Regions from separate parts of the Sphingomonas astragali genome, predicted to be linked through region 2. Evidence: riboswitches for the same ligand, from Rfam matches in the RefSeq annotation. Region 2 holds a riboswitch; the other holds the start of a gene.
What was found. A riboswitch is a leader RNA that binds a small molecule or an ion and turns the genes downstream of it on or off. The one in region 2 is predicted to bind cobalamin.
Positions count from the first base shown of each region.

Region 1: linked by a shared signal. The riboswitch ahead of metE (5-methyltetrahydropteroyltriglutamate--homocysteine S-methyltransferase) and the one ahead of ACMGER_RS17930 (TonB-dependent receptor plug domain-containing protein) in region 2 are both predicted to bind cobalamin.

Region 1 covers NZ_JBLFFH010000002.1:1,273,327-1,289,084, forward strand. The annotation lists gene ACMGER_RS14090 (TonB-dependent receptor) at 1-401, shown strand, start outside; gene ACMGER_RS14095 (PepSY-associated TM helix domain-containing protein) at 404-1,492, shown strand; gene ACMGER_RS14100 (SDR family oxidoreductase) at 1,486-2,238, opposite strand; gene metE (5-methyltetrahydropteroyltriglutamate--homocysteine S-methyltransferase) at 2,282-4,573, opposite strand; cobalamin riboswitch at 4,680-4,887, opposite strand; gene ACMGER_RS14110 (DUF1993 domain-containing protein) at 4,992-5,507, shown strand; gene ACMGER_RS14115 (bifunctional helix-turn-helix transcriptional regulator/GNAT family N-acetyltransferase) at 5,480-6,439, opposite strand; gene ACMGER_RS14120 (ATP-binding cassette domain-containing protein) at 6,494-7,093, opposite strand; gene modB (molybdate ABC transporter permease subunit) at 7,083-7,760, opposite strand; gene modA (molybdate ABC transporter substrate-binding protein) at 7,897-8,646, opposite strand; gene ACMGER_RS14135 (phasin family protein) at 8,709-9,038, opposite strand; gene ACMGER_RS14140 (hypothetical protein) at 9,184-9,324, shown strand; gene ACMGER_RS14145 (CDP-alcohol phosphatidyltransferase family protein) at 9,558-10,337, shown strand; gene ACMGER_RS14150 (inositol-3-phosphate synthase) at 10,345-11,436, shown strand; gene ACMGER_RS14155 (phosphocholine cytidylyltransferase family protein) at 11,436-12,170, shown strand; gene lepA (translation elongation factor 4) at 12,237-14,042, opposite strand; gene ACMGER_RS14165 (CsgG/HfaB family protein) at 14,187-15,200, shown strand; gene ACMGER_RS14170 (AAA family ATPase) at 15,370-15,758, opposite strand, start outside.
Region 2 covers NZ_JBLFFH010000003.1:684,528-700,285, reverse strand. The annotation lists gene ACMGER_RS17990 (penicillin acylase family protein) at 1-363, opposite strand, end outside; gene ACMGER_RS17985 (aminotransferase) at 360-1,523, opposite strand; gene mtnB (methylthioribulose 1-phosphate dehydratase) at 1,612-2,262, shown strand; gene ACMGER_RS17975 (1,2-dihydroxy-3-keto-5-methylthiopentene dioxygenase) at 2,266-2,817, shown strand; gene mtnC (acireductone synthase) at 2,823-3,470, shown strand; gene mtnA (S-methyl-5-thioribose-1-phosphate isomerase) at 3,467-4,516, shown strand; gene ACMGER_RS17960 (N-acetylmuramic acid 6-phosphate etherase) at 4,641-5,516, opposite strand; gene nagA (N-acetylglucosamine-6-phosphate deacetylase) at 5,577-6,728, shown strand; gene ACMGER_RS17950 (glucosamine kinase nucleotide-binding domain-containing protein) at 6,852-7,715, opposite strand; gene ACMGER_RS17945 (ABC transporter ATP-binding protein) at 7,718-8,488, opposite strand; gene ACMGER_RS17940 (FecCD family ABC transporter permease) at 8,485-9,459, opposite strand; gene ACMGER_RS17935 (ABC transporter substrate-binding protein) at 9,456-10,280, opposite strand; gene ACMGER_RS17930 (TonB-dependent receptor plug domain-containing protein) at 10,540-12,384, opposite strand; cobalamin riboswitch at 12,528-12,715, opposite strand; gene maiA (maleylacetoacetate isomerase) at 12,735-13,367, opposite strand; gene ACMGER_RS17920 (efflux RND transporter periplasmic adaptor subunit) at 13,507-14,748, shown strand; gene ACMGER_RS17915 (efflux RND transporter permease subunit) at 14,761-15,758, shown strand, end outside.

The DNA of each region.
Region 1 (15,758 bases), on a different contig from region 2:
GGATCGGCTATGCGCATCTCGACGGGCGCTACGACAGCGACGCCGACGGCCGGGTCGACACCGATCTCGACGGCACCAACATCTCCCCGGACCGGCTCAACCTGACGGCGAGCTACGTGCGGGGCCGGTTCTCCGGGCTGATCCAGACCCAGTTCTACCTGTCCCGGACGTTCAAGGGCCTGGTCCGCGATCCGCGCAACGATTTCGGCGGCTACACGCTGACCGACGCGACGGTGCGCTACGACGCCGGCCGCCTCGGCGCGATCCGGCTCAGCGCGCAGAATCTCTTCAACCTGCAATATATCGACTACAGCAGCGACACCCGACTGCCGACCGACAATCTCAGCTATTTCGCCGGGCGCGGACGCACGCTGACGCTCGGTTGGGACTATCGTTTCTGACGATGCGGTGGCTCGACCTGCTCCACCGCTGGACCGGCGGACTGGTCGGGCTCATCCTCGCCATGATGGGATTGACCGGCGCGATCCTGGTCCATGAGGACGACTGGCTCGGCTGGACGCTGCCCCATGCCGGCGACGCGCTGAACCGCGATCCCGCCGCCCTCGCCGCCGCGACCGCGCGGCTGATCGGCGACGGCCATGGCGCGCAGGGCATCGTCTATGCGAGCGACCGCTTCGGTCTCCACCAGCTCCGCCTCCATGGCGGTGCCGGAGCCTATGCCGATCAGACCGGCGGGATCGTCACCTACTGGGCGAGCCAGTGGGAGCGGCCCGAGTTGTGGCTGTTCGATCTCCACCACCATCTGTTCACCGGCGACCTCGGCGAGACGGTGATCGGCGTCGCCGGCCTCTGCGCGATGCTGTTCGTCCTCACCGGCGCGATCCTGTGGTGGCGCACGCGGCGCACCTTCGCCTTCCGGCTGTGGCCCAGGCGGATGAGCCGGCCGGCGATCGTGATGCAGCACCGCGACCTCGGCATCGTCATGGCGCCGCTGCTGTTGTTGTCGGCGGTGACGGGCACGATGATGATCTTCAAGCCGGTCGCCGCGATCGTGATGGCGCCTTTCTCCCCGCCCGCCGAGGCGAGAGCCGCGATGACGCCGCCCAGGCTCGCGGGCGGACCGCTGGCGATGCGCCTGGACTGGGCGGCGATGCTTGCGACGGCGCACGCGCGCTTCCCCGATGCCGACTTCCGCATCCTCGCTCTGCCGCGCAAGCCCGGCGAGCCGATCAGCCTCAGGATGCGCCGCGCCGCCGAGTGGCTCCCCAACGGCCGCACGACCCTGTGGTTCGACGCCGCCACCGGCCGGCTGCTAGGCGCGCGCGACGCGCTGGCGCTGCCGCGGGGCGCGCAGGTGTTCAACGCCGCCTATCCGCTCCATGCGGCAAAGGTCGGCGGGCTCGCCTATCGCCTGGTGATGACCTGCTCCGGCCTCGCGATGGCGATGCTCGGCAGCCTCGCGGTGTGGAGCTTCTGGTTCAGGCGGCGGCGCGCCGGACCGAAACGGCGGGTAGCGGCCGCCGTTCAGTAGATCTTCTGGACCAGCGGCTCGATGCGCAGCGTCACCACGTCGATGCCCGGCGGCCGGGTCGCGGCGTACAGGATGGCGTCGGCGACCTCGGCCGGCGGCAGCATCCGGTGCTCCGCCACCTGCCGCTCGCGTGCCTCGGGCGGATAGGACTGCATGGCCGAAGCGATCGCGCCCGGCTCGATCAACGTGACGCGGATGCGCTCGGGAATCATCTCCTTGCGCAGCGTCTCGGCGAAGGAGGCGACGCCGCCCTTCGCCGCATTGTAGACGCTCTCGCCCACCGCCTTGATGTGGACGCTGATCGAGCCGACCAGGATCACCATGCCCTCGCTGCTGCCGCCCGCGCGGATGCGCTCGATCGCGGCGCGGGTGCAGGCGACGTAGCTCAAGAGGTTGCTTTCGATGACGTAGCGCCAGCCGGCGTCGTCCATCTCCATCAGCGGGCCCGAACCGACGCCGGCGCAGGCGACGAGGATGTCGAGGCCGCCGAGCCACGCGTCGGCGCGGTCGAACAGCCGGGCGACGCCGGTCGGGTTGGCGAGGTCGGCGGTGGCGCCCTCGATCGTGCCGCTGCCGCTCTGCGCGCCGATCTCCGCGACCAGCGCGCGCAGCGGGACCTCGTCGCGGTCGGTGAGAAGCACGCGCGCGCCGGCCGCGACCATGCGCTCGGCGACCGCGCGGCCGACCCCGCCGGCGCCGCCGGTGACCAGCACGCGCTTGCCCGTCAGCCGCGACAGATCGATCATCGCGCGACAACGACTGCCCGCGGAGGGCGTTCCGCACCGGCGGTCAGCAGACCTCTGCCCGCAGTTGCCGTGCCGCCGCTACCATCGCGGCGATCGCCGGCCGCACCTCCTTCCACTTGCGGGTCTTGAGGCCGCAGTCCGGGTTCACCCAGAGCTGCTCGGGCGCGAGGTGCGCTTTGGCCAGGCGCATCAGCGCGACCATCTCCTCCACCGTCGGCACGCGATGCGAGTGGATGTCGTAGACGCCCGGCCCGATCGCGTTCGGGTAGCGGTAGTCGGCGAAGCCCTCCAGCAGCTCCATCCGCGAGCGCGCGGTCTCGATCGAGATCACGTCGGCGTCCATCGCGCCGATCGACGGCAGGATGTCGTTGAACTCCGAATAGCACATGTGGGTATGGATCTGCGTCTCGTCGCGCACTCCGGCCGCGGCGAGGCGGAAGCAGTCGACCGCCCAGCCGAGATAGTGCGGCCAGTCGCGGCGGCGAAGCGGCAGGCCCTCACGCAGCGCCGCCTCGTCGATCTGGATCGCCTTGGCGCCGGCCGCCTCCAGGTCGAGCACCTCATCGCGGATCGCCAGCGCGATCTGGCGGCATGATGCCTCGCGCGGCTGGTCGTCGCGGACGAACGACCAGTTGAGGATGGTGACGGGGCCGGTCAGCATCCCCTTCATCGGCCGGTCCGTCAGGCCCTGGGCGTAGCGCCACCACTCGACCGTCATCGGCCGCGGCCGCGACACGTCGCCATAGAGGATCGGCGGCCGCACGCAGCGCGATCCGTAGCTCTGCACCCAGCCGCCCGCGGTGAAGGCGAAGCCGGCGAGCTGCTCGCCGAAATACTGCACCATGTCGTTGCGCTCGAACTCGCCGTGGACGAGCATGTCGAGCCCGACCTCCTCCTGCCAGCGCACGGTGCGCTCGGTCTCCTCGCGCAGGAACTGCTCATAGGCGGCGGCGTCGAGCGTGCCGCGGTTGCGTTCGGCGCGGGCGCGGCGGACCTCGGGAGTCTGCGGGAAGGAACCGATGGTGGTGGTCGGGAAGCGCGGCAACCCCAGCACCGCCGCCTGTGCCGCGATCCGCTGGGCATGGCCGGAGCGGCGCTCGCGCATGTCGGGCGTGACCGCAGCGACGCGCGCCGCCACGGCCGGGTCGTGGATACGCGGCGAGGTGCGGCGGTTGGCGGCGGCATTGGTGGCGGCCGCCAGCGCGCCGGCGACGCTGGCCCGGCCCTCATTGAGCGCGGTCTTGAGGATCGCCAGCTCCTCGACCTTCTGCACCGCGAAGGCGAGCCATTGCGCGACCTCCGGGTCGAGCCTGGTCTCCAGCGCGAGGTCGACCGGAGTGTGGAGCAGCGAGCAGGACGGCGCGAGGACCAAGTCGCGCGCGGCGGCGATCGGTTCGAGCCGGTCGAGCAGCGCGGCGAGGTCGGCGCGCCAGACATTGCGGCCGTCGATCACGCCGAGCGAGAGCAGCAGCGTCTTCGGCGCCTTGGCCAACACCGCATCGAGCTGATCGGGCGCGCGAACGAGGTCGATGTGGAGGCCCGCGACCGGCAGGTTGGCCGCGAGCGCAAGATTGTCCTCCAGGCCGCCGAAATAGGTGGCGAGCATGACGTCGATGCCGACCCGCGCCAGGCGCGCATAGGTTCGGGTGAGCGCGGTGCGCTGGCGTTCGGTGAGGTCGAGCACGAGGCAGGGCTCGTCGATCTGCACCCATCGGGCGCCCGCCGCGGCGAGCTGTTCCAGCACGGTCACGTAGATGGCAAGCGTCTGATCGAGGAAGTCGAAGGGATCGACGTCGCGGCCCTTGGCGAGCGTCAGCCAGGTGACGGGGCCGAGCAGCACCGGCCGCGTCTCATAGCCGAGCGCCTTGGCCTCGCGATACGCGTCGATCGGCTTGGTCGAGGCGAGCGCGAACTGCTGTCCGGCCGCGAGCTCGGGGACCATATAGTGGTAGTTGGTGTCGAACCATTTGGTCATTTCGAGCGCGGTGCGGCCGCCATGGCCGTGGCCGCAGCCCTCCCCCTCGCCCGAGCCGCGCGCCATTGCGAAATAGGTGGCGAGATCGACCGGGCCGGGCGCGGCGCCGTAGCGCTCGGGGATCGCCCCCAGCATCACGCTGGTGTCGAGGACATGGTCATAGAGCGAGAAGTCGTTCGACGGCAGCCAGTCGGCGCCGAGCGATTTCTGCCGGACCCAGGCGGCGGCGCGGAGCGCCGCGGCGGATTCGAGAAGCTCGCCTTCGGACGACTGGCCCGACCAGAATGCCTCCAGCGCGAACTTGAGCTCACGCCGGGGCCCGATGCGCGGGAAGCCGAGCGTGGCGACGGTGACGGTCATTGTCTTCATACCCCGATGAAAGCGGGGCGACCGGACGGACACGGGCGCGCGCGGACGAGCCATCCCGGCCGCGACATGCCAGCGACCGACCGGGCACCCCGCCGGTGGACGTTATCGCGCCGAGGCAGGTCTCCTGGCTCGCGGGTCGTCACGTCGGCCTGGCCTTCCCGGAGCTTGCCGCTCCAGTGACGCGTGTCGGCCGCCGCTCGCCGCTCACAGTTGCGGGGGCAGCGCCGGAATTGGGCACACGGCCCGCACCGGCTTCCCGTCTTAGCTCCGTCCTAGGGCGGAGAACCTCGACGATAGGAATGTCGCCGATCGGGACCGGGACGTCAAGATAGATATAAAGATATCTTTATATCGTTATCTCTTTAGCATCCTCTCGACAGCGGTGGTGCGGCATCCTAGTTGCGCTCGCATGGCAACCGAACTTTATGATCTCACCGTTCCGGCCCTGCTGCGCGGCTTCGCGGCGATGGCGGCGTTTCTCGACAAGGGCCGGACCTGGGCCGACGAGCAGGGCATGGCGCATGGCGAGCTGATCGAGGCGCGGCTGTTTCCGGACATGGCGCCGCTGTCCGGGCAGGTGCAGCGTGCGAGCGACACCGCCAAGCTGGCGCTGGTGCGCATCGGCGGGGTCGAGAATGTTTCGATGGCCGACGACGAGGCGAGCTTCGCCGAGCTGCAGGCGCGGATCGCCAAGACCGTCGACTTCATCAAGTCGGTGCCGCGCTCGGCGATCGACGGCAAGGAGGCCGCCGAGGTGGTCCTGCAGACGCCGCACGGCAACGTCCCCTTCACAGGCCTCAGCTATGTGCAGGGTTTCCTGCTGCCGAACTTCTATTTCCATGTGACCACCGCCTATGCGCTCCTCCGCATGAAGGGCGTGCCGCTGGGCAAGCTCGACTATCTCGGGGCTGCTTCGCCCGCGTAACGCATCGCGACGTCGCACCGGGCATAGCGCGCGCCGTAGCGGGCCATGATTTCGGCGTCGTGGATGAAACCGACCTTCTCGTAGAGGTGGATCGCCGCCGCCGACTTGCGGTTGGAGAGCAGGTAGAGCGTCGTCGCGCCGAGCTCTCGCGCGCGTCGGATCACGGCGCGGAGCAGGAACTCGCCGGCCTTGCGGCCGCGCGCCGCCTCGCGCACGCCCATCTTGGTCAGCTCGAACGCGCCGTCGCCGCTCTTCCTGAGCGCGCAGGTGCCGATGATGCCGAGCTCCCGATCCTCGACGAACAATATGTCGCCGCCCGGGGCGACGATGATCTCCTCCGGATGCTCGAGCGTCTCGCGGTCGGTGTCCTCGACCTCGTACATCGCCGCGACCCATTCGAGGTTGATGTCGTGGAAATCGCGCGCGAGCTCGGGCGCCCAGCCGCGGATCGTCAGGCCCGACGCCGCCACGGAGCGCCGGTGAAGCGGCGTTTCGGCAAGCGACGCCTCGATCGCGTCGAGCTGGGCGAGCAGCGGCCCGGCTCCGCCTGCGGCCAGCTCGGCGGCGGCGGCCTCGACCCGCGGCCACACCGTCGCCTTCGACCGCGCCATCGCCGCGCGTCCAGCTTCGGTCAGCGCGACCGCCCGCCGGCGCGCGTCACGTCCGCCGTCGACCGTCTCGACCAGCCCGGTCTCGACCAGCTTCGCCAGGTTGCGCGTGACGCCGGGCTGGCTCACCCCCATCGCCGCCGCGATCTCCCCGACGGTGATCGGCCCGTCCCGCTCGATCGCGGCGAGCAGCGGATATTGCGCCGGTTGGATCGGCAGCCCTTCGGCCTCGACGATTCGCAGCACGTCCGCCTGCATCCGCTCGCCGAGCCGCTTCAGCCGGCTGCCGAGGAAGAGATAGCCGCCGGTCAATATGTCGTTCATCGCACCGTCCTTCGATGCGAAGTTATATAACTTGTTATATAATTGGCAAGATCGCTATCCGATCTCCACGATCCGTCCGCCCAGCCGCTCGGCCTCGGCATGGTCGTGCGTCACGAGCAGGATCGGCAGGCGCACCTCGTCGCGCAGGCGCTCGATCACCTGCATCACTTCCTCGCGCCGGGCACGGTCGAGCGAGGCGAGCGGCTCGTCGAGCAACAGCACGGCGGGGTCGCGCAGCAGCGCGCGGCCGATCGCGACCCGCTTGGCCTCACCGCCGGAGAGGGTCGCGGGCCAGCGGTCGAGCAGATGGCCGATGCCGAGGAAATCGATCTCGTTCCCCAGCCGCCGGTCGTGCGGACGGCCGTAGAGGAGATTGTCGCGCACCCGCATGTGCGGGAACAGGCGCGGCTCCTGGAAGACATAGCCGACGCGGCGCGCTTCGGCGGGCACGTCGGTCGCGGCATCGAATAGCGTGGCGCCGTCGATCCGCACCCAGCCTTCGTCCGGCCGCACCAGGCCGGCGATCATGTTGAGCACGCTGCTCTTGCCCGCCCCCGACGGGCCGAACAGCACCGTCAGCGCCGCGTCGCTGGCGAAGGCGGCGGCGACCTCGGCATCGGCGAAGCGCTTGCGGACGGCGATGTCAAAGCGCATGGGCGCCCCTCCCCGCGCGGCGGGCCAGCAGCTCCGAGGCGACCAGGGCGACCAGCGAGATCGCGACCGACACCGCCGCCAGCCGCCACACCGTGGCATCCTGCCCCGGCACCTGCAGCGCGGCGTAGATCGCGAGCGGCAGCGTCTCGGTCTCGCCGGGAACGTTGGAGACGAAGGTGATGGTCGCCCCGAACTCGCCGAGCGCGCGGGCGAAGCCGAGCACGGTGCCGGCGAGCACGCCCGGCACGCTGAGCGGCAGCGTGACGGTGCGGAACACCCGCCAGCGGCCGGCGCCGAGCGTGCGCGCGGCATCCTCGAGCCGCCGGTCGACCGCCTCGATCGACAGGCGGATCGCGCGCACCATCAGCGGCAGCGCCATCACTCCGGCCGCGATCGCCGCGCCGGTCCAGCGGAACAGGACGTGCTCGGAGAGGAAGCCGAACGGTCCAGCGGGCGCGAACAGCAGCAACAGCCACCAGCCGGTCACCACCGGCGGCAGCACCAGCGGCAGGTGGACCAGCGCGTCGAGGAGGATCTTGCCGGGAAAGCGCGCGCGGGCGAGCAGCCAGGCGAGCGCGAAGGCGATCGGCAGCAGGCCCAGCATCGCGACGATGCCGACCTCGAGCGAGAGGAGGACGATGCCCCATTCCTGCGCGGAGAGGATCAAGGCTGGTCCGTTCTAAGCCCCTCCCCTTCAGGGGAGGGGTTGGGGGTGGGGGAGTGCGGCAGGCTCTGTCGCTTGGGGCGAGCCCCCACCCCAACCCCTCCCCTGAAGGGGAGGGGCTTAAGATCCATGCGAAGCCTCACCGCGCCGCGAACCCGTAGCGCGCGAAGATCGCCTTCCCCCGCGCCGACAGCAGGAACGCCCGGAACGCCCGCGCATCCGGGCTCCGCGACGACCGGAGCAGCGCGATCGGATAGCGGATCGGCGGATGGCTGGCCGCCGGGAACACCGCCACCACCCGCACCGCACGCGAGGCGGCGGCGTCGGTCGCGTAGACCACCCCCATCGCCGCGGCGCCGCGCTCGACCAGCGCCAGCGCGGCGCGGACGTTCTCCGCGCGCGCCACCCTGCCCTCGACCCCGCGCCAGGCGCCGAGCCGCATCAGCGCCGCCTTGCCGTACCGGCCCGCCGGCACCGCATCGGGATCGGCCATCGCCAGCCGTCCCCGCCCCAACGCTCCCGCGAGATCGACGCCCGGACCCAGCCGCACCGCCGCCCGGCTCGATCGCGGCGCCACCAGCACCAGCCGGTTGCCCAGGAAGTCCGCCCGGCTCCCCGGCACCAGCAGCCCGCGCTGCTGAAGGGTGTCCATCCATTCCTGGTCGGCGGAGACGAACAGGTCCGCCGGCGCCCCGGCCACCGCCTGCCGTGCCAGCGCGGAGGACGCCGCGAAGGAGATGGTCGGCCGCGCATGGCCAGATCGCGCCCAGGCGTCCGCGGCCGCGCTCATCGATTCCTGCAGGCTGGCGGCGGCGAGCACGAGCGGCGCGCGCGGCCCAGGCGCGGCGCCGACCAGCAGCAGCGACAGACATGCAAGCACAAGGCGCAAGGCGCAGGCTCCGGCGGTGACCGGACCTTCCTAACGCCTCCGCCGCCGAGCGCCAGTCGGCGCTATTCCTTGCCGGTGAAGCCCCCGATCGTCGCGCGGCCGAAACTGGCGATCATCTCGCCGATCTCGCGCGCCTGGGTCACCGCGCGGCCGCCCTGGTCGCGCAGATAGTCGCTCTGGATGCGCATCACCTCGCCGACGTCCTTGGCGCCGGCCGCTGCGCGCATCGCCGCGAAGGCTTCGCGCGTGTTCGCCTCGGCCTGGTCGAGCATCTTGATGCCGAGCTGCTGGCCGTGGTCGGCCATGGCGCTGCCCGCCGCCTGGAAGCGCTCGGCCGCATTCTGCGCCATATCGGCGGCGCTGCCGCCTGCCGTCTTCGTCTCGTCTGCCATGGAAGCTCCTGCGGTTGGCGCCGTCCTGTCCGCGGCGCTCGCACCGCGAGACGCTCGGAAGGGCGTCCGGGTTCCCGTCCGGCGCGCCATTTACCGTCCGGTGAGCATTTTGCGCGATCCTGCGGGGTCGAGAGGGATCATGCCGATGAAGCTGCTGATCGTCATCGCCGCCGTCGTCCTTGCCACCGTGTCCGATCTGCTGTTCGGCAACGGGCATCATGTCCATGTCGTGCTTGACTGGCTGCAATCCATGGCCGGATCGCTGGCAAGCTGGCGGATCGACTAGCCAGCGCGCGAGCGCGCGTTTGCGCAAAGACGCCTCCGTCGTCCCGATCCGACCCAGAATGCGACAAGCGGATAGGCCACAATAGACGGTTCCGCTGCAAATCGCTTGCTGAACAGGCACGTGGCGCGGTACGTGACATTCCGATGACAGCTCCTCCGCCGGACCGGTCGCGGGATCGCCGGATCGAGGATCCGACGAACCTCTGGATCATACACCCCGCAGGTCGCCTCCTCTTGCCGTGGTTCATCGCGCGCGGGATCCCGGCCAACGCGGTGTCCGTGGGCGGACTGTTGCTCGGCGCGCTGGCGGCGCTTGCCTATGCGAACTGGGACGTGCAGCCGTTCGCGTTCGTCGGGCTGTTGCTGTCGGTCGGCTGGCTGATCGCAGACGGGCTGGACGGGATGATCGCCCGCGCGACGGGCACCGCCAGCCCGCTGGGGCGCGCGCTCGACGGCCTGTGCGACCATGGCGTCTTCGTACTGATCTACGTCGTTCTGGCACTGTCGATCGGAACGTCGGAAGGATGGGCGCTGGCCTGTGCGGCGGGAGCGGCACATGCGGTGCAGTCCAACCTCTATGAAAGCGAGCGCGCGCGGTTCCACCGCCGTTGCAGGGGCGTCGCAGCTGTCACGCCGGCGCCGAGCGACAATCCGTTCGTAAGGTTCTACGACCAGGTCGCAGGAACGCTGGACCGCCTCGCCGCTCCGTTCGATGAAACCATGCGGCGCCAGAATGACCCGGAGCGGCTTGCCGAAGCTTACGGCACCCAAGCCGCCAGGCCGATGCGGCTGATGAGCCTGCTGTCGGCCAATGTGCGCGTATGTGCGATCTTTCTCGCCTGCGTGGCAGGCGATCCGCGGCTGTTCTGGTGGTTCGAGCTCGGACCCCTCACCGCGATCCTCGTCGCCGGGCTGGCCTGGCACCGCGTTGTCGAGATGCGCCTGATTCGAAGCACGAGCGCAATGCGTGAGCATCGATCCCGATCTGACCCCTTACCCCCTCAAAGGACGTGACGAAGTAATGACGAACATCAACATCGCCGTGGTCGGCGTCGGCAACTGCGCCAGCTCCCTCGTCCAGGGCCTCTCCCATTACCGCGACGGTGCAAACGATACGGTCGGGCTGATGCACTGGGACCTGGGCGGATATCAGCCGAGCGACATCCAGGTTGTCGCGGCGTGGGACGTCGACCGGCGCAAGGTGGGCAGGGATGTCGCCGAGGCGATCTTCGCCAAGCCGAACTGCACAGCGATCTTCTGCGAATCGATCGAGCCTACGGGCACCACGGTGCAGATGGGGCGAATCCTGGACGGCGTCGCCGACCACATGGCCGATTATGCCGACGATCGCACCTTCCTCGTCTCCGACGCGAGGGAGCCGACCAAGGACGAGGTCGTCGCGCTGCTCCGCGCGACCAAGACCGACGTGCTGATGAACTATCTGCCGGTGGGATCGCAGGCGGCGAGCGAATTCTATGCCGAGTGCGCGCTCGAGGCGGGCGTGGCGTTCGTCAACAACATCCCCGTGTTCATCGCCAGCAACCCGGAATGGGCCGACCGCTTCACCAGGGCCGGGGTGCCGATCATCGGCGACGACATCAAGGCGCAGCTGGGGGCGACGATCGTCCACCGCGTGCTGACCGACCTGTTCGCCAAGCGCGGCGTCAAGCTGGAACGGACCTACCAGCTCAATACCGGCGGCAACACCGACTTCCTCAACATGGCCAACCACCGCCGGCTCGCCTCGAAGAAGATCTCCAAGACCGAAGCGGTGCAGTCGGTGGCGGCCGAACGGCTGGAGGACGAGAACGTCCACATCGGCCCGTCGGACTACGTCCCGTGGCAGAACGACAACAAGGTCTGCTTCCTGCGCATGGAGGGCTCGATGTTCGGCGGGGTGCCGATGAACCTCGAGCTGCGCCTCTCGGTGGAGGACAGCCCGAACTCCGCGGGCGTCGCGATCGACATGATCCGCTGCGCCAAACTGGCGAAGGATCGCGGCCTGGCCGGCCCGATCGACGCCGCGTCGGCCTTCTTCTGCAAGCACCCGCGCACGCAGATGACCGACGATCTGGCCGCGCAGGCGGTCGAAGACTTCATCACCCTCCAGTGATGATCGAGACGGCCATCCTGCTCGCGGCCGGCGAAGGCAGCCGCCTCCGCTCCGCGGCTCCGCTGAAGCCGCTCTGCATGGTGGGCGGCCGTTCGCTGCTCGGACATGCGATCTGCGGCCTCGCCGAGGCGGGGTTCAAGCGCGCGGTGATCGTACTCGGCTATGGCGCCGCGCCGATCGAGGCGCACATCGCGGCGCACCCATGGCCGCTCGCGATCGAGACCGTCAGGACCGACGACCATCGCAAGCCGAACGGCACGTCGGTGCTGGCGGCCGAGCCGCTCGTCGGCGGCGAGGACGTTCTGCTCGCGATGTGCGATCATCTCGTGGAGCCGGAGCTTTATCGCCGGACCGCCCAGGCCGGGGCGTCGGCCGGTGCCCGGCTGGCAATCGACCGTCGGATCGGGAGCGGCTGGGTCGACCTTGACGACGTCACCCGCGTGCAGACCGCCGGCGAGCGGATCATCGGCATCGGCAAGGGGCTGGAGCCCTATGACTGTTTCGACACCGGCGTGTTCGCGGTGGGGCCGGCCCTGTTCTCGGCCCTTCGCGGGCTCGAGGCCCCGTCACTGACCGAAGGTATGCGCGTCCTCGTGGACCAGGGGACCGCGCTGACCATCGACTGCAGTGACCTGGGCTGGATCGACGTCGACGACCAATGGGCGCTCGACAAGGCCAGGCTCTGGCGCGGGACGCTCGAACCGGAGCGGCAGGCGGGCATCCGAGCTGCGTGATCCCTGGAACTATCGACATTCGGCTCCTTCAAATCCTCCCCCTGACGGGGGAGGATTTGAAGGAGCCTATTCCTCCCCCATCCTCAGCGCCGCAATGAACGCCTCCTGCGGAATCTGCACGGACCCATACTCCCGCATCCGCTTCTTGCCTTCCTTCTGCTTCTCCAGCAGCTTGCGCTTGCGGGTGATGTCGCCGCCGTAGCATTTCGCGGTCACATCCTTGCGCAGCGCCGCGATCGTCTCGCGGGCGATCACCTTGCCGCCGATCGCCGCCTGGATCGGGATCTTGAACAGGTGGCGCGGGATCAGGTCCTTCAGCCGCTCGCACATGCCGCGGCCGCGCGCCTCGGCGCTGGCGCGGTGGACGATCATGCTGAGCGCGTCGACCGGCTCGTTGTTGACCAGGATCGACATCTTGACGAGGTCCCCCGGGCGGTGACCGATCTGCTCATAGTCGAAGCTCGCATAGCCGCGGCTGATCGACTTCAGGCGATCATAGAAGTCGAACACCACCTCGTTCAGCGGCAGCTCGTAGGTGAGCTGCGCGCGGCCACCGACATAGGTCAGGTCCTTCTGGATGCCGCGGCGGTCCTGGCAGAGCTTGAGGATCGAGCCCAGATACTCGTCGGGGACGTAGATCACCGCCTTGATCCACGGCTCCTCGATCTCCTCGATGCGGTTGGGATCGGGCATGTCGGCGGGGTTGTGGAGCTCCATCTCGCGGCCCTCGGCCTCGCCCGCAGCCTTGGTCAGGCGCAGCTTGTAGACCACGCTCGGCGCGGTGGTGATGAGGTCGAGGTCGTATTCGCGGGTCAGCCGCTCCTGGATGATCTCGAGGTGGAGCAAGCCGAGGAAGCCGCAGCGGAAGCCGAAGCCGAGCGCGGCCGAGGTCTCCATCTCGAACGAGAAGCTGGCGTCGTTGAGCCGGAGCTTCGAGATCGATTCCCTGAGCTTCTCGAAGTCGGCGGCGTCGACCGGGAACAGGCCGCAGAAGACGACGGGCTGGACTTCCTTGAACCCCGGCAGCGCTTCGGCGGCCGGCCGCCTGGCGTCGGTCAGCGTGTCGCCGACGCGCGCCTGGGCGACTTCCTTGATCTGCGCGGTGATGAAGCCGATCTCGCCGGGGCCGAGTTCGGTCAGCTGCTCGATCTTGGGACGGAAGCAGCCGACGCGGTCGACGAGATGCATCGTGCCGGTCTGCATGAACTTGACCTGCTGGCCCTTACGGATCGTGCCGTCCATCACGCGAACGAGGATGACGACGCCGAGATATGGGTCGTACCAGCTGTCGACGAGCATAGCCTTGAGGGGGGCTTGAGCGTCGCCCTTCGGCGCCGGGATGCGCTCGACGATGGCATCGAGCACTTCCTCGATGCCGATCCCCGACTTGGCGCTGGCGAGCACCGCGTTGGAGGCGTCGAGGCCGATGATCTCCTCGATCTCGGCCTTGACCTTCTCGGGCTCGGCGGAAGGCAGGTCGATCTTGTTGATGACCGGGATGATCTCGTGGTCGTGCTCGATCGACTGGTAGACGTTGGCGAGCGTCTGCGCCTCGACCCCCTGCGCGGCGTCCACCACCAGCAGCGCGCCCTCGCAGGCAGCCAGGCTGCGGCTGACCTCATAGGCGAAGTCGACGTGGCCCGGCGTGTCCATGAGGTTGAGGACATGGCCCTTCCATTCGAGGCGCACGGTCTGCGCCTTGATGGTGATGCCGCGCTCCTTCTCAATGTCCATGTTGTCGAGCACCTGCGCCGACATCTCGCGCTCGGACAGGCCGCCGGTGCGCTGGATCAACCGGTCGGCGAGCGTCGACTTGCCGTGGTCGATATGCGCGATGATGCTGAAATTGCGTATTTTTTCGAGTTCGGTCACGAAGCGTCGTCTTTTCCGGGAGATGAATTGCGCCGCCGATAGCACCGCCGTCGCCCGATCCCAAGCGAGCTGGAGGTTCGAGGCTATTCCCACGCTCCGCCTGGTCGGGTATTCGGGCAGGGCATCCAACAGGGGGAAGCAGAAATGTTGAAGTCTTCGGCGGTGGCCCTCACCGCTCTCGCGCTGTGTCTTGCCGGCGAGGCCCAGGCGCAGCGACTCGCCAAGCCCAGCAGCGGCCAGAAGCTGCAGGAACAGACGATGACCGACGTACCGCGCTGCACGCGCAAGCTCGGCACCGTCTCGGTCGTCGACGGCGACGATCCCAGGGGCTGGACCCAATATTCGCTGGCGCCGCCGCAGAAGCTGCTCAAGGTGCTGATCCAGCGCTCGGGCTGCTTCAACCTCGTCGATCGCGGCAGCGGCCTGCAGGCGGCCGAGCGCGAGCGTCAGATCGGCGGGCACCTGGGGCTGCAGCGCGGCTCGAACGTCGGCCAGGGGCAGATCAAGGCGGCGGACTATGTGCTGGTCGCCGAGGTTCAGGGCGCCAACAGCAACGTCAGCGGCGGCGGTGCCGGCGGGTTGATCGGTGGGCTGGTCGGCGGCCGGCTCGGCGCGCTCGCGGGCGGCCTGCGCACCAAGAAGCTCGAGGCGAACACCGTCCTCTCGCTCACCAACGTGCGCACCACCGAGACGATCGCGACGCAGGAAGGCTACGCCGCCAAGAGCAACCTCTCGTTCGGCGTCGGCGGCGGCGCCGGCTTTCTCGGCGGCGCGGCGGGCGCGGTCGGCGGCGGCTATGAAAACACCGACATCGGCCGGATCGTCACATTGTCGTTCATCCAGGCCTATTCGAGGATGGTGACCGATCTCGGGCTGGTGCGGCCCGGCGACGCCGGCACTGCCCAGGCGGCTCCGGCCAAGACCTTCACCGCGCAGCGGCCGCTGGCGATGCGCGCCGCGTCGATCGGATCGTCCAAGCTGATCCGCACGCTGCCCGCCGGCTCGACGGTCTATCCCACCGGCAACAGGAACGGCCTGTGGTGGGAAATCGCCGACGAGAACGACAATGTCGGCTGGGTGCTCAATACCGGCCTCGCGCCGACCGAGCACGCGCCGCAGGACGAGCACGGGCCGACGGTGGTCATCAAGAACAGGTGAGGTTCACCAGACGCGAGAGGTCCGTTTCGCCAGGCGCGGAACGGGCCTTTCCTAGGGCCTGTCCGGATAAAATGGCATCGTGCTCCTGCGAAGGCAGGAGCCCTGGATCACGCGCGTCTCGCCCGCGGCCTGAGCTCCTGCCCTCGCAGGAGCACGACGCTGCTTCAATCTAACACGGCAGACTCCGTGCGAGCCCGGCGTCGCGGATCGCCGCCAGCGCGCTCGCGAACCGTGCCTCACCTTCGCCCCGCACCCAGGCCCAGCGGAGGCCGCGCCGTTCCAGCTCCCCGCGCGAGACGTCGAGGAAGCGCTGGCGGAGCCCGGCCGTGCCGAACAGGCGGGTGCCGTCGTCGACCCACGGCAGGTCGATGTCGAGCAGCAGATAGAGGTCCGCGGTGCCGCTCCAGCGGTCGAACCAGGGATCGCGGCGCCCGAACAGCATCACCGCCCAGGCGGCCGTCATCAGCGGATCGGTGTCGAGGATCACCGGATCAACGCCGCGCGCGACCGCTTCCCGCGTCAGCCCGTCGTGCGTTTCGGCGATCTCGACCAGATCGG
Region 2 (15,758 bases):
CATCAGCGCGCGCAACCAGGCAGGACTCCTCGCATAATCGGCCTTGAGCGCCTCGGGATCGACATAGAGCCGCTGGCGCAGGTCCTGCCAGATCGCCGCCTCCCCTTCCGCCTCGGCGGTGCGGCCGAGCGCGGTCAGCAGGTTCGCCTCGATCCGCGGGAAATCGTCCTCCGCCTGCGCATAAATCGCCCCGAACACGGCATCTGCGTCGCTCTTGCCGTGGACATGGGCAATGCCCCAGTCGTCGCGCGTGATCGCGACCCGCGCAGCCTGGGCACGCCACTCCGTCAGCTCGTCCGGTCGCGTGGCACTCGTCGCGAGCAGGGCCAGCGCCGCGACGGCGACGCGCATCAAACGGGTCATCGACGATTCTCGAGCTCGGGAAGGGCCGCGGCGAGCCGCCGGAGCGCCTCGTCGAGCGTCGCATCCTCCTTGGCGAAGCACAGCCGAACGAGATGCGTGACCGGCGCCTCGGCGTAGAAGGCGGAGATCGGGATGCCGGCCACCCCCGCCTCCTCCAGCATCCATTCGCAGAAGGCGCGATCGTCCATCGTGAGGCCCGAGGCGGAAAGGTCGATCGACAGGAAATAGGTGGCGGCGCTGTGCGTCGCGGCGAGCCCCAGCCCGGCCAACCCCTTCGCCAGCCGATCGCGCGAGCGCTGGAAGCCGGCGCTCGCCTTCTCGATCCAGCCGCCATGCCGGGCGAGCCCCTCCGCCACCGCCCACTGCAGGTTGGGCGGCGTGGTGAAGGTGAGGAACTGGTGCGCCCGCGACAGCACCCGCGCCAGCGCCGGCGCCGCGCACATCCAGCCGACCTTCCACCCGGTCAGCGCGAAGATCTTGCCCGCCGAGCCGATCTTGACCGTCCGCTCGCGCATCCCCGGAAAGCCGATCAGCGGCCGGTGCCGGGCGCCGTCGAACACGACATGCTCCCACACCTCGTCGCAGACCACGACCACGTCGTGCGCGACGCAGAAGCGCGCGATCGCCGCCAGCTCTTCCCCGCGCATCGCGATACCGAGCGGATTGACCGGATTGTTGAGGATCAGGAGACGCGAGCGCGGGCCTGCCGCCGCTTCCAGCATCGCCTCGCTCACCCGCCATTCGGGAGGTTCCAGCCGGATCAGCCGCGGCAACCCGCCCGCCCGCTCGACCAGCGGCAGATAGGCGTCGTAGAGCGGCTGGATCAGCAGCACCTCGTCGCCCGGCGACACCAGCGCCAGGATCGCCGCCGCCAGCGCCTCGGTGGCGCCGGAGGTGACGATCACCTCCTCGGAGAGGAGATCTAGGTCTTGATGGTGCCTGTAATGATCGGCGACCGCCTGCCGCAGTTCGGCGAGCCCGGGCATCGGTGGATACTGGTTCGACCGCTCCGTCAGCGCCGCCGCCGCCGCGCGCAGCACCGGCTCCGGCCCGGGGCCGTCGGGAAAGCCCTGCCCCAGGTTGATCGCCCCGCTCGCCCGCGCCCTCGCCGACATCTCCTCGAAGATCGTAGTGCCGAGCGCGGCATAGACGGGGTTCATCGAATGGGCTTTCCCGAAAGGAAATCGAGGCGGATGCCTAGCAACTCGTCATTGCCCGCGAAACCGCCGCCGCGCTATTGGCATGTTCATGCCCGAACCCCTGCCCGCCGACGTGACCCCCCTCGACCAGATGAGCGCCGTGACGGCCCTGATCGCCGTCGGCGAGCGCTTCGACCGGCACGGCCTCGCCGCCGCCACTTCCGGCAACCATTCGGTGCGGCTGTCCGACGGCAGCATCGCGATCACCCGCTCGGGCCGGCACAAGGGCCGCCTGACGCCCTCCGACTTCATGCGGGTCAACGCGGCCGGCACCGCGATCGACGAGGGCCGCCCCTCGGCCGAGACCGGGCTGCACCTGATGCTCTACCGCCTGTTCCCATCGACCGGCGCCGTGCTGCACTGGCATTCGCCCAACGCGGTCGGCCTCAGCCGCGCCGAGCCGCGCGCCGGCCGCTGGGCGTTCGAGGGGCAGGAGATGCTCAAGGCCTTCCCCGGCATCGCCACGCACGAGACGCGGCGCAGCCTGCCGGTCGTCGACAACAGCCAGGACATGGCGGTGATCGCGGCGGCGGTCGCGCCGGCGCTTACCGAACGCGACACCCTGCCCGTGTTCATGATCCGCAGCCACGGCCTCTATGCCTGGGGCAAGGATGTCGAGGAGGCCGAACGCATCGCCGAGGCGATCGAATGGCTGATCGCCGCCGATCTCGCCGAGCGCAGCTTCCGCATGAGGATGTAAGCCATGACCCGCCTTCGCCGCTACGACGAGCAGGACGGCGCCTCGCCCGAGCTCGACACCGAGGATCCCTTGGTCATCGCCGACGCGCTGGCGAAGATCGGTGCGCGCTTCGAACGCTGGCCGCTGCACGAGATTGCCGCGGATGCGAGCGACGCCGATGTGCTCGCCACCTACGCGCCCGAGATCGACCGGCTGCGCGCGGAGGGCGGCTATCAGTCGGTCGACATCGTCCGGATGCGCCCCGACCACCCCGACCGCGCGGCGCTCCGCACCAAGTTCCTCGACGAGCATCGCCATTCGGAGGACGAGGTGCGCTTCTTCGTCGAGGGCGAAGGGCTGTTCACGCTGCACGAGGGCGGCAAGGTCCATGCGCTGCTGTGCACAGCCGGCGACCTCATCTCGGTGCCGGCGGGGATGCGCCACTGGTTCGACATGGGCCCCTCGCCGCGCTTCGCCGCGATCCGGCTGTTCATCAATCCCGACGGCTGGGTGGCGCAGATGACCGGCGACGACATCGCCAGCCATTTCCCGCGCCACGAGTCGGTAGCGGCCTGACCTCGGTGCCTCGCCTCCCCCGCGCCGTGCTCCTCGACGTCGAGGGCACGACCAGCAGCATCGCCTTCGTCGCCGACATGCTGTTCCCCTACGCCCGCGCGCATCTCGCCGACTTCGTCGCGCACCATCCGGCAGAGACGGCGCCATTGCTGGACGAGGTGCGGACCGAGACCCCGGACGAGGACCCGGTCGCCACCCTGCTCCGCTGGATCGACGAGGATCGCAAGGCGACGCCGCTCAAGACGTTGCAGGGGATGATCTGGGCGCAGGGCTATGCCGACGGCACGCTCAAAGGCCATGTCTATCCCGACACGGTCGCGGCGCTGCGGCGCTGGCGCGAGGCCGGCATCGCGGTGCACATCTACTCGTCGGGCTCGGTCACCGCGCAGAAGCAGCTGTTCGCGCACAGCATCGCCGGCGACCTCACGCCGTTGCTGTCCGGCCATTTCGACACGCACGTCGGCGCCAAGCGCGAGCCCGGATCCTATCGCGCGATCGCCGACGCGCTGGGCCTGGCGCCGGAGGACATATTGTTCGTCTCCGACGTCGCGGCCGAGACCGATGCGGCGCGGGAGGCCGGCCTAGCCGCGCTGCTGATCGACCGCGACGGCGACGGCGGTGACGTCGCCAGCCTGGCCGAGGTGCTGCCATGATCCTGGAAGGCCGCCCCACCCGCTCGATCACGCGCACCGCCGACGGGCGCGGCGCGCGCATCCTCGACCAGCGGTTGCTGCCGTGGGAGATCCGCTGGGTGGAGCTGCGCAGCGCCGACGAAGCCGCGCGCGCGATCCGCGAAATGTGGACCCGCGGCGCCCCGATGATCGGCGCCACCGCCGCCTATGGCTTGGCGATGGCGCTGGCGGAGGACGCGAGCGACGCCGTGCTCGACGCCGCCCATGCGATGCTGCTCGCCACGCGGCCGACCGCGGTCAACCTGCGCTGGGCGCTCGACCAAGTGGCGGAAGCGGTGCGCCCGCTCCCGCCGGCAGCCCGTGCCGAGGCCGCCTTCGCCCGCGCCGACGCGATCTGTGACGAGGACGCCGCGCTGTGCCGCGCGATCGGCGAGCATGGGCTGGAGCTCGTGAAAGCGCTGCACGCCCGCCGTCCCGACCGGCCGCTCAACGTCCTCACCCACTGCAACGCCGGCTGGCTGGCGACGGTCGACTACGGCACCGCCACCGCGCCGATCTACCTCGCGCACGATGCCGGCCTCCCGCTCCACGTCTGGGTCGACGAGACGCGGCCGCGCAACCAGGGCGCGCTGCTCACCGCCTTCGAGCTCGCCAACCACGGCGTGCCGCACAGCGTGATCGCCGACAATGCCGGCGGGCTGCTGATGATGCGCGGCCAGGTCGACGCGGTGATCGTCGGTACCGACCGCGTCACCGCCAACGGCGACGTGTGCAACAAGATCGGCACCTATCTGAAGGCGCTGGCGGCGCACGACAACGGCGTGCCCTTCTACGTCGCGCTGCCCTACACCACCTTCGATCCCGCGACCCCGAGCGGCGACGCGGTGCCGATCGAGGAGCGCGACGGCGACGAGCTGGCGCTGCTCACCGGCCCCGGCGGCGACGGCGCGCCCGCCACGGTGCGCGTCACCGCCTCGCCGACGCGCAACCCGGCGTTCGACATCACGCCCGCCCGCCTGGTTACCGGCTACATCACCGAACGCGGCGTGCTCGACCGCATCGGCTAGGACGGATCGACATTTGGGATTGCAGGTCTTCCGTAGCCCGGCTCCCAGCCGTCGCCCCGGACTTGTGCCGGGGTGACGGCTGGAACGGTTGAGATGTCGGTCGTCCCCTCGGCGTCGATCGATCCTAACCCCCGATCGCACCGCGCAGGTCGCCCTGATGACGGCGCAGGAGCTCCGCCGCCGCCGCCGCATCCATCCCGCGCGCGATCAGGATCGCGCAGGCGATATCGTTGTCCGCCTCCGCCAGCGCGGCGGCCGCCCGATCCTCCGCGACCCCCGCCGCCTCCCGCACGATCGCGTTGGCGCGCGTCTCGAGCTTCGCATTCGACACGCGCATGTTGACCATCAGTCCGCGATAGACGCGCCCCAGCCGCAGCATGATCGCGGTCGAGAGGAGGTTGAGCGCCACCTTCTGCGCCGTCCCCGCCTTCATCCGCGTCGAGCCGGCGACCAGCTCGCTGCCGGTATCGGCCAGGATCGGATGCTCGGCGGCGGCGAGCAGCGGCGTGCCCGCGTTGTTGGCGACGCCGATCGTGAGCGCGCCGGCGCGACGCGCCGCCTCGATCACCGAAATCGTATATGATGTTCGCCCGCTGGCCGCGACGCCAATAACGACGTCGCTCCGCCCGATCCCCGCCGTGGCAACTTCGGTGTAACCTTGTTGCGCGTTGTCCTCGGCGCCTTCGACACTTCGCGCGAGCGCGGCCATGCCGCCAGCGAGCAGGAACACCAGCCGCTCGCCCGGCCAGCTATAGGTCGGCGTCAGCTCCACCCCGTCCTGCACCGCGACCCGGCCGGAGGTGCCCGCCCCGGCATAGATCAGCCGTCCCTCGTCGCGGAGCCGCGCCGCCGCCGCCTCGGCCGCGGCGGCGATGGCGCCGGTCTGGCTCTTGAGCGCAGCGACGGCGGCGAGCTGCCCTTCCAGCATGGCCTCCACGGCGGTTGCGGTCGGCCAGCGGTCGAGGTCGACATAGCGCGGGTCTGCGGTCTCGGTGGGCATGGGGCCGGACCCTAATGCCGAAACTGGCCAGTGCCCAGCATCGGCCCTATGACGGCGGCGATGACCACCACCGCGATCCTCGGCGCGCGCGTGCTCTCGCCCCACGGCGAGCCATGCCCCCGCGGATTGCTGATCGAGCGCGGGCGCATCCGCCGCCTGCTCGCCGCCGGCGCGCGGCCGGAGGCGGACCGGACGGTCGAGCTCGACGGCGGCTGGCTCCTCCCCGGCTTCGTCGATACACAGGTCAACGGCGGCGGCGGCGTGCTGTTCAACGACACGCCGACCGTCGAGGGCATCGCCGCGATCGCCGCCGCGCATCGCCGGTTCGGCACCACCGGCCTGCTGCCGACGCTGATCAGCGACGGCCTGGAGGTGGTCGACCGCGCGATCGCGGCGGTGGACCAGGCGATCGCCGCGGGTGTGCCGGGCGTGCTCGGCATCCATGTCGAGGGGCCGTTCCTCAACCCCGAGAAGCACGGCATCCATGATCCCGGCAAGTTCCGCATCCTTGACGACGAGGCGCTGGCGCTCCTCACCCGGCCGGGCCGCGGCGCGCGGCTGCTGACCCTGGCACCCGAGCTGGCGCCGCCCGGAGCGATCCGCGCGCTGACCGCGGCGGGCGTGATCGTCTCGGCCGGGCACAGCATGGCGAGCCATGCCGAGGCGCGCATCGCGCTCGACGAGGGGCTGGCGGGTTTCACCCATCTGTTCAACGCGATGACCCAGCTCGGCAGCCGCGAGCCGGGCATGGTCGGCGCCGCGCTCGACGATCGTGCGAGCATGTTCGGGCTGATCGTCGACGGCCATCACGTCGCCCCGGCGACGCTGCGCATCGCGCTCGCCGGGCGTGGGCTCGACCGAGCGATGCTGGTCACCGACGCGATGCCGCCGGCCGGCACCGACATGACCCGCTTCACGCTGATGGGGCGGGAGATCGTCGTGGACGACGGCACGTTGCGCGCGGAAGACGGCACGCTGGCAGGGGCAGCGCTGACCATGGCCGACGCGGTCCGCAACGCGACCGCGATGCTGGGGCTGGATATCGGCGAGGCGTCGCGGCTGGCGAGCGCCAATCCAGCGCGCTTCCTTCGCCTCGACCGCGAGACGGGGGCGATCGCCCCGGGCCTGCGCGCCGACTTGGTCCATCTCGATGAGGACCTGCGCATGACCCGCACCTGGATCGCCGGCGAGATGTCCGACGTGGGAGAATAACCTCACCGTCACCCCGGCGGAGGCCGGGGTCCACCGTGCCGCTCGCACTGGACAAGAGCTCAATCGAAAAGCCTCCGCCTGGTGGACCCCGGCCTCCGCCGGGGTGACGGCGGGCAGTTGCGGTCAGACTCTCCGAAACCCCGCCAGATGCAGCGCCCCGTCGAGCGGATCGCCGAGCGGCTCCGACAACCGCGCCACCGTCCGCGAACGCAGCCAAGGCTTCATCCGCGACGCCAGGCCGCCGACCAGCGCGCAGCGCGGCGCGCCGCGCTCGAAGATCGTCTCGATGAACCGCTCGATATGCTGCGCGGCATCCTCGACGATCGAGCGGGCGATCGCGTCGTTGGCCTCGGCATAGTCCATCACCAGCGGCGCGAAGGCTGCATAGTCGCGCGGGGTCGCCTGATCCATCCATGCGATCGCCCGCGCGGTCTCGTGGTCGAAACGCGCGGTGACGGCGCTGCTGAGCGGCGTCGGCCTGGTGCGCCCGTCCAGCGCGCGCAACGCGTGCCGCATCGCGCTGAGGCCGAGCGCGGCGCCGCTGCCCTCGTCTGAGATCGGGAAGCCGTAGCCGCCGATCGCGAAATTCTTCCCCTCGAAGCGGATCTGGGCGATGCTGCCGGTGCCGATCACCAGCGTCGCGCCGTCCCCACCCATATGCGCACCGATGTTGGCGATGACGGCGTCGGTCTCGAAATGCATCGAGGCGAAGGGCCAGGCGATCGCGGCCAGCGCATCCCGCGCGCCCGGATGCGACAGCCCGGCGATGCCCATGCCGGCGGCGATCGTCGCCACGTCTTCGCCGCCGAGCCCGGCCATCGCGATCGCCTGACCGGCGGCATCCATCAGCGTCGCCTGCAACCGCTCCATGCCGATGCGCGCATTGGCCGGCCCGGTCTCGCCGGTGCCCAGGATCGTGCCGCTCGCGTCGATCAGCCGGCTGCGGCAATGGCTGCCGCCTGCGTCGATCCCCAGGAAATAGGCCATGCTCACTCCCGGTTGATACGCCTATCCGGCGGCGACACTCCATCGACGATCACGTCCGGACCGTCGATCCGGGCCGCGACACCGTAGATACCGGCAATCTGCTCCACCGTCATCGTCTCCGCGACGCCCCCGCTCGCGACGATACGGCCGTGCTTCATCCACACGAGCCGGTCGGCATAGCGCGCCGCCAGCGGGAGGTCGTGGAGCACCGCGAGCGCCCCGCCGCCCCGCTCGACGAAATCGCGCAGCAGGCCGAGCACGCGATGCTGGTGACGCGGATCGAGCGAGGCGACCGGCTCGTCCGCGACGATCAGCGGCGCCTCCGCCGCCAGCGCGCGGGCGAGATGGACGCGGGCGAGCTCGCCGCCCGACAGCGTGTCGGCAGCACGGTCGGCGAGCGGCCGGAGGTCGCAGGCGGCAAGCGCGTGCGCCACGGCCGTCCGATCGGCCTCGCCGAGGCGCGCCGGTGCCGCGCCATGAGCGAAGCGGCCGAGCGCGACGACGTCGCGCACCTTCGCCGGCCAGGCGAGCGGCCGGGCCTGGGGAAGATAGGAGACACGGCGCGCCCGCTCGGCCGCCGCGAGCCGGCGGGGGTCGTCGCCCCCGATCGTCACGCGCCCCCTGTCGGCATGGAGCAGCCCGAGCGCCATCCGGAGCAGCGTCGTCTTGCCGGCGCCGTTGGGGCCGAGCAGCACCACCAGCTCGCCGGGCGCGAGCGTGAAGGACGCATCCTCGACGATGCCGCTGCGGGTCAGGCCCTCGGCGGCGATCATGCGCCGCGTCTCCGCGCCGCGATCAGCACGAACAAGGGCGCGCCGACCAGCGCCGCGACCACGCCGAGGCGCAGCTCGTTGGCCGTCGGGATCAGCCGCACGCCGATGTCGGCGAGCACCAGGAACAGCCCGGCGAGCAGCGCCGAAGGCACCAGGCTGCGCGCCGGATCATGGCCGACCCAGGGCCGCACCAGATGCGGCGCGACGATGCCGACGAAGCCGATCGCCCCGGCGATCGCGATCGAGCCGCCGGTGAGCAGCCCCGCGCCCAGCACCACCGCGATCCGCTGGCGTCGGAGGTCGAGGCCGATGCCGGCAGCGGCTTCCTCGCCGAGCATCAGCGCGGAGAGGCCGCGGCGGCTCGCGAGCAGGATCGCCCCGCCCAGCGCCAGGAACGGCGCCGCCGCGCCGATCTCGTCGAAGCTGCGGTTGGCGACCGATCCCAGCGTCCAATTGACCATGTCGGTCAGGGTGAAGGGATTGGGCGCGAGGTTGAGCAGCAGCGCCATCACCGAGCCGGCGAAGCTCGACAGGCCGACGCCGACCAGGATCAGCGTCGTCACCGAGCTGGTCCGGAGCGCCACGCCGGCGATCAGCGCGGTCGCCGCCAGCGCGCCGAGGATCGAGGCGAGCGGCAGCGCGAACAGCCAGGCGCCGGCGAGGCCGTAGTAGAGCGCCACCGTCGCGGTCAGCGCCGCCGAGGCCGAGACGCCGAGCACGCCGGGCTCGGCGAGCGGATTGCGGAGCAGCCCTTGCAGCGCCGCCCCGCTCATCCCGAGCGCGGCCCCCGCCAACAGGGCCGCGAGCGCACGCGGCAGGCGGATCGCCCAGACGACAAGGCGGTCGCCCACGTCGCCTCCTCCCATCAGCGCTGCGAGCAGGCGCGGCGCGGGCAGCGGCACCGAGCCGAGAAAACACGCGGCCACCAGCGCGACGAGGCAGGCCAGCGCGAGGAGCAGGACGAGCCTCATCGCGTAGCCGCCTTCGCCATCACCTCGACCGCGTCGAGCACGAACCAGCCGCCGCACGCCGTCGATGCACCGGAGAGGTTCGCCGTGGACCGCCTGGCGAGACGGCGCACCAGCGGATGACCGGCCGCGCTCCACGGATCGGGCCGCTTCCAGCGCGTGTCGAGGAAGGCACTGGCGACCACGTCCGGCGTGTCATAGGCGAGCCGTTCGAGCGGGATCGTGCCCCATCCCGGCGCGGTCTGGAAATTGCGGAGGCCGGCCGCGGCGAACATCGCATCGATCATCGTTCCCGGCCCCGCCGTCACCCCGCCCGGCGTGAGGTAGAGTGCGCTCCGCCCGCTCCCGCCGCGCCGGAGCGCCGCTAGGCGGGCGTCGAAGCTGCGCGCCATCGCCTCGCCCCTCGCCCGCTCGCCGAGGCCGGCGGCGGTCTCGACCAGCACCCGCCGCACGCCGGCGAGGTCGTCGGCATAGCCGAGCTGGAGCACCTGCACGCCGGCGCGCGCGAACATCGCCTCCGCATTGGGCCCGCCGCCATAGCTGCGCACGACGAGATCGGGCTTCAGCAGCAGCACGTCCTCCGCCGACGGCCGCACCTGCCGCACGCCCTTCGCCGCGTCGCGCATGTAGGAGAACTCGGCGGCGGCGTCCGGCGACACCGCCAGGATGCGCCCGCGCGGCAGCAGGCGGAGGACGTACTGGTCGGCGCAATAATCGAGGCTCACCACCCGCATCGGCCGCGCCGGCGCCACCGCCGCCGGCGGCGCGGCGGCGCAGCCGGCGGTCAGCATCGCGAGCAGGATCGCCTTAGGTCGGATCCACATCCCGATACCTCGCGCGACCGTCGCAAAAGTGAAGGGAGTCGCGCTGCATTCGTTCACTTTGCTCCACTTATCCCCGCGGCTGCGCCACGGCAGCCGCAGATGGATCCAAGCAAGGCAAATCCTATTAGGAAAGCGGTTTCTTCCGGGCCGGATCGAAACGACACGTGCTCCTGCGAAGGCAGGAGCCCAGGCCGCGAGCCGAGCTGCATGTGTCACAGGGCTCCTGCCTTCGCAGGAGCACGAAGCTCGCGGCCAGCCTTCATAGCTTCAACCGCACGCCCCCATAGGCCGCGCGACCATAGGTGCCGTAGCCCGCCACGGTCTGGTACCGCTCGTCGAACAGGTTATCGACCCGGCCGTAGATCGAGAAGCGATCGCCGATCGGCATCTCCGCACGGATGCCGGCGATGGCATAGCCGTCGAGCCGCACCCGGTTGGCGGCATCGTCGAAGCTGTCGCCCGCCACCAGCAAGGTCGCGCCGGCCGACAGGCCGAACGGCAGGCGATAGTCGGCGCTCACGCTCCACTGGTCGCGGGGGCGCCGCTGGAGGTCGAGCCCGTCGAAGCCCGCCGAACGGTTGAGCGGCTCCATCCAGGTGTAGTTGGCGCTGAAGCTGAGATCGTCGACCGGCCGCACCGTCAGCCCCGCCTCGACGCCCTGCACATGGGTGCGGTCGATGTTGCCGTAGCAGAAGCAGCCCATGTCGAAATTGATGCGGTTGCGGATGCTGCGGTCGAAATAGGTCGCGCCGAAGCGCAGCCGCCCGTCGAGCAGCGCCTGCTCGACGCCGATGTCCCAGCTCTTCGCGGTCTCGGGCCGGAGGTTCTCGTCGCCGAACGAGCTGAACCGCTCATAGAGCGACGGCGCGCGGAAGCCCTCGGCATAGCTCGCGCGGATGGTGGTGCGCGTCTTCAGCGCCAGCGCGGCGTTGGCGCTGAAGCTGGTGTGATTGCCAAAGGTGTCGCTGTCGTCGTTGCGGACGCCGCCGGTCACGGTCAGCACATCGATCGAGCGCACGATCAGTTCGCCGTAGACGCTGGTCAGCCCCGCCGACTTGCGCAGCGTGCCGTCATAGAAGCGGCTGTCCTCATGCTCGGCCCCGAACACCGCGCGGACCTGCTCGACGATGGTGAAGTCGCCCTGATATTCGTAGCGCTCGCTGCGGCCTCGCGCGAAGAAGCTCGGGTCCGAGCCGAGGGTCGGATCGAAATTGTCGCGGTTCACGTCGGCGATGGTGAAGGCGATCCGGTTCCTGAACCGCCCGCCGGCGAGGTCGGCATGGAGCCCGGCATAGCCGTAGATCTCCTGCGCCTTGGAATATTCGGGCGTGTCGGCCAGCGTGAAGGCCGGCGGCGGGAAGCCGTCGAGGTCGGTGCGGCTGTCGGCATAATAGCCGCGCAGGTCGAGGCCGATGCCGGGCACGATCTCGACGCCGATCCGGCCGGTCGCGCCGAACTGGCGATAGCCGTCGCGCTCGCTGCCGTCCGCCGCCGCGGAGATGCCATCGGTGCGCAGGTAGCCGGCGGTGAGCGATCCGGAGAGCGCGCCGCTTCGTCCGGAGACGCCGCCGCTCGTGAACACGCTGTCGGCATAGCCGTATTCGGCATTGGCGCGCGCCTGGAGCCCCTCGCCGGGCTGCTCGGTGATGACATTGACGACGCCGCCGATCGCCTGGCTGCCCCACGGCACCGAGTCCGGCCCGCGCACCACCTCGACCCGGGCGACTGAGCTTGACAGCAGGTTGGCGAAGTCGAACGCGCCGGCCGGCGACGAGGGGTCGTTGACGCGCACGCCGTCGATCACGACCAGGGTGTGCTCGCTCGCGGCGCCGCGGATGGCGACGCTGGTGAGCGTGCCGACGCCGCCGCTGCGCGTCACCTGCACGCCGGGGGTGGTGGCGAGCAGGTCGGCGATGGAGACGGTCTGGCGGCGCTCGACCTCGTCGCGGGTGATGACGGTGACGGCCTGGCCGGTCTGGTCGGCCGGCTGCGCGGCACGCGCGGAGGTGACAATGATGTCGTCGCCCTGGTCGGATACGTCCTGGGCATGGGCGGGCAGCGCCAGCGCGGCGGCCCCGGCCAGGAACAATGCGGATCGGATCATTCGAACTTCCCTCGCCCGCCCGGCGTCGACTTGGGGCGAGCAGCAACGACATTTCCGGCCCGCCCGGCTGAAGGGCGCGACGATGGCCATCGGCTGTCGTTACGAGGGGAAACCTCCCCATGCCCGCGGCTGGACCCGGCCCGGCACGAACGACGCGATGGCAGGTTTCCTGGCTCGCCGATCGTCACTTCCGGCCGTCTTCCCGGAGGCAGGACGCCTCCAGTGACATGATTGACCGTGAGCTCCCGGCTTACAGTTGCGGGCACAGCGCCGGATTTGCACCGGCTTCCCTCTTCGCCGGTCGCCCGGCACCATCTGATGCGCGGATTAGGGTTGTTGCGGTTGCGAAGTCAATCGGCGTCGGGCTGGCGCTCCGGCTCGGCCTCGACGAAGGCTGGGAGCGCGCGGGCGCTGGCGACCGCAGCGGCGAGCCGCGGCCAGGATGAGGTGTCGAGCCTGTAGCGCTCGGCATTGTACCACTGCGGCACCAGCAGGATGTCGGCGAGCCCGACCGCATCGCCGAACGCGAAGCGCCCGCCGTGGCGGGCGACCATCACCTCAAGCGCCTCGAACCCCGCCGCCATCCAGCGCTGCATCCAGGCGGCCACGGCGTGGCCGTCGGCGCCGAACTCGGAGCGCAGGGCATTGACGATGCGCAGGTTGTTGACCGGATGGATGTCCGCCGCGACCGCGAGCGCCATCGCCCGTACGACCGCGCGATCGTCGGGATCGGCGGGCAGGAACGGCGGCGTGGGATGCGTCTCGTCGAGCCATTCCAGGATCGCCAGGCTCTGGACGAAGACGCGGTCGCCCACCTCCAGCGCGGGCACCAGTCCCTGCGGCGATTTCGCGACATAGTCCGGCGCCGCCTGTGCGCCCGACCGCAGGTCGTGGGTGACCTGCTCATAGGCGAGCCCCTTGAGATTCAGGCCGATTCGCGCGCGATACGCCGCCGAGGACCGCCAATAGCCATGCAGGATCATCGTCGTCTCCGAGCCGCTTGCGACATTTTGCTACATTATTCCCATTGCCACGTATGACGGGATGGGCGAACGCGCCCGGACGATCCCCTGTTGCGTTGCGAAAAACCCGTCGCGCGATCGCCCGAACGATGAGGTGTTAATGAGTTTGAGCGCTTCCTCCAACGGCTTCCGGAACGGCAGGATGGCGTGGCGTGCGGGTGTCACGGCGGCGGCGCTGATGCTGGGCGCCTGCGGTGGCGGCGATGCCGCGCAGCAGAAGGGCGGAGGCGGCCGCGGGGGCAATGCCGGCGGGCCGGCGACGGTCGGCTATGTGGTGGTGCAGCCGACCTCGGTGCCAGTGACCACCGAGCTCGCCGCTCGCACCGCCGCGTTCGAGACGTCGGAGGTTCGTCCGCAGGTCTCGGGCATCATCCAGAAGCGGCTGTTCACCGAAGGCGGCATCGTCCGCGCCGGCCAGACGCTCTACCAGATCGATCCCAGCATCTATCAGGCGACCGCCAACCAGGCGCGCGCCAATCTCTCCGCCGCCGCCGCGCAGCTCGAGGCCGCGCGCATCCGCGCCGACCGCTACAAGCCGCTCGCCGCCGCCGAGGCGGTGAGCAAGCAGGACTATACCGACGCCCTCGCCCAGGCGCGCCAGGCGCAGGCCTCGGTCGCACAGAACCGGGCCGCGCTCGAATCGGCGCAGGTGAGCCTGAGGTTCACGCGCGTCCCCGCCCCCATCACCGGCCGCATCGGCCGCAGCCTCGCCACCGTGGGCGCGCTGGTCACCAGCAACCAGGCCGATCCGCTCGCGGTGATCCAGCGGCTCGACCCGATGTTCGTCGACATCCAGCAGTCGAGCACCGACCTGCTGACGCTGCGCCGCTCGCTCGCTTCGGGCAGCATCGTGCCGACCAGCGCGCAGGTGCGGCTCAAGCTCGAGGACGGCACCGAGTATGGTCACACCGGCACCGTGCAGTTCTCCGAGGTGACGGTCGATCAGGGCACCGGCACGGTGACGTTGCGCGCGACCTTCCCCAACCCCGACGGGCTGCTGCTGCCGGGCATGTTCGTCCGCGCGGTGTTCGCCCAGGGGATCAACAACAATGCCTTCCTGGTGCCGCAGGCAGCGGTGACCCGCGATCCGAAGGGCAATGCCGCCGTCTATGTCGTGGGCCCTGACAACAAGGCGGTGCAACGTCAGGTGACGACACCCCGCACCCAGGGCGCCTTCTGGGTCGTGACCGGCGGCCTCCAGGCTGGCGACAAGGTGATCACCCAGGGCATCGCGCGCCTCCGGCCCAACGCCGACATCAGGCCGGTGCCGGCGAGCAGCCCGCAGAGCATCACGCAGCAGCGGCAGGGTCAGGGCGACGCCGCCGCACCCAAGGGCCGCTGAGGCAGCCGGCCGATGATCTCGCGCATCTTCATCGATCGCCCGATCTTCGCATGGGTGATCGCGATCATCATCATGCTGTGCGGCGTCGGCGCGATCTTCTCGCTCCCGATCGCGCAATATCCCGACGTCGCGCCGCCTCAGGTCAACGTGCGCGCGAACTTCCCCGGCGCCTCGGCGGAAACGCTGGAGAACAGCGTGACGCAGGTGATCGAGCAGCAGCTCACCGGCATCGACGGGCTGCTCTATTTCACCTCGACATCCTCCTCGCGCGGGCAGGTGACGATCTCCGCCACGTTCGAGAAGGGCACCGATCCGGACATCGCCCAGGTCCAGGTGCAGAACAAGGTGCAGCAGGCGCTGTCCCGCCTGCCGCAGCAGGTGCAGCAGCAGGGCGTCACGGTCACCAAGTCGAACCCGGACTTCCTGATGATCGTATCGGTCTACGACGAGACCGACACGCGCACCAACGGCGACGTTTCCGACTGGCTGGTCTCCAACATGGAGGAGCCGCTGGGCCGCATCCCCGGCGTCGGCGATTCCAATGTGTTCGGATCGCAATATGCGATGCGGATCTGGCTCGATCCCAACAAGCTCGCGAGCTTCCAGCTCATGCCGGGCGACGTCGTCACCGCGATCCAGAACCAGAACACCGAGGTCGCGGCGGGCGAGGTCGGCGGTCAGCCGATGCCGAACACGCAGATGCTGAACGCGACCGTCACCGCGCGTTCGCGCCTGCAGACGCCGCAGCAGTTCAGGGACATCATCCTCAAGACCCAGCCGAGCGGCGCCGCGGTGCGGCTCAGCGACGTCGCCCGCGTCGAGCTGGGGCAGGAGAACTATACCGCGTTGACCCGCGTCAACGGTCATCCCGGCGCCGGCATCGCCATCAATCTCGCCCCCGGCGCCGACGCGCTCGAGACCGCCGAGCTCGTCAAGCAATATGTCGAGCAGCAGTCGAAGCGCTTCCCGGCCGGCTTCAAATACGCCTTCCCCTACGACACCACCGACTT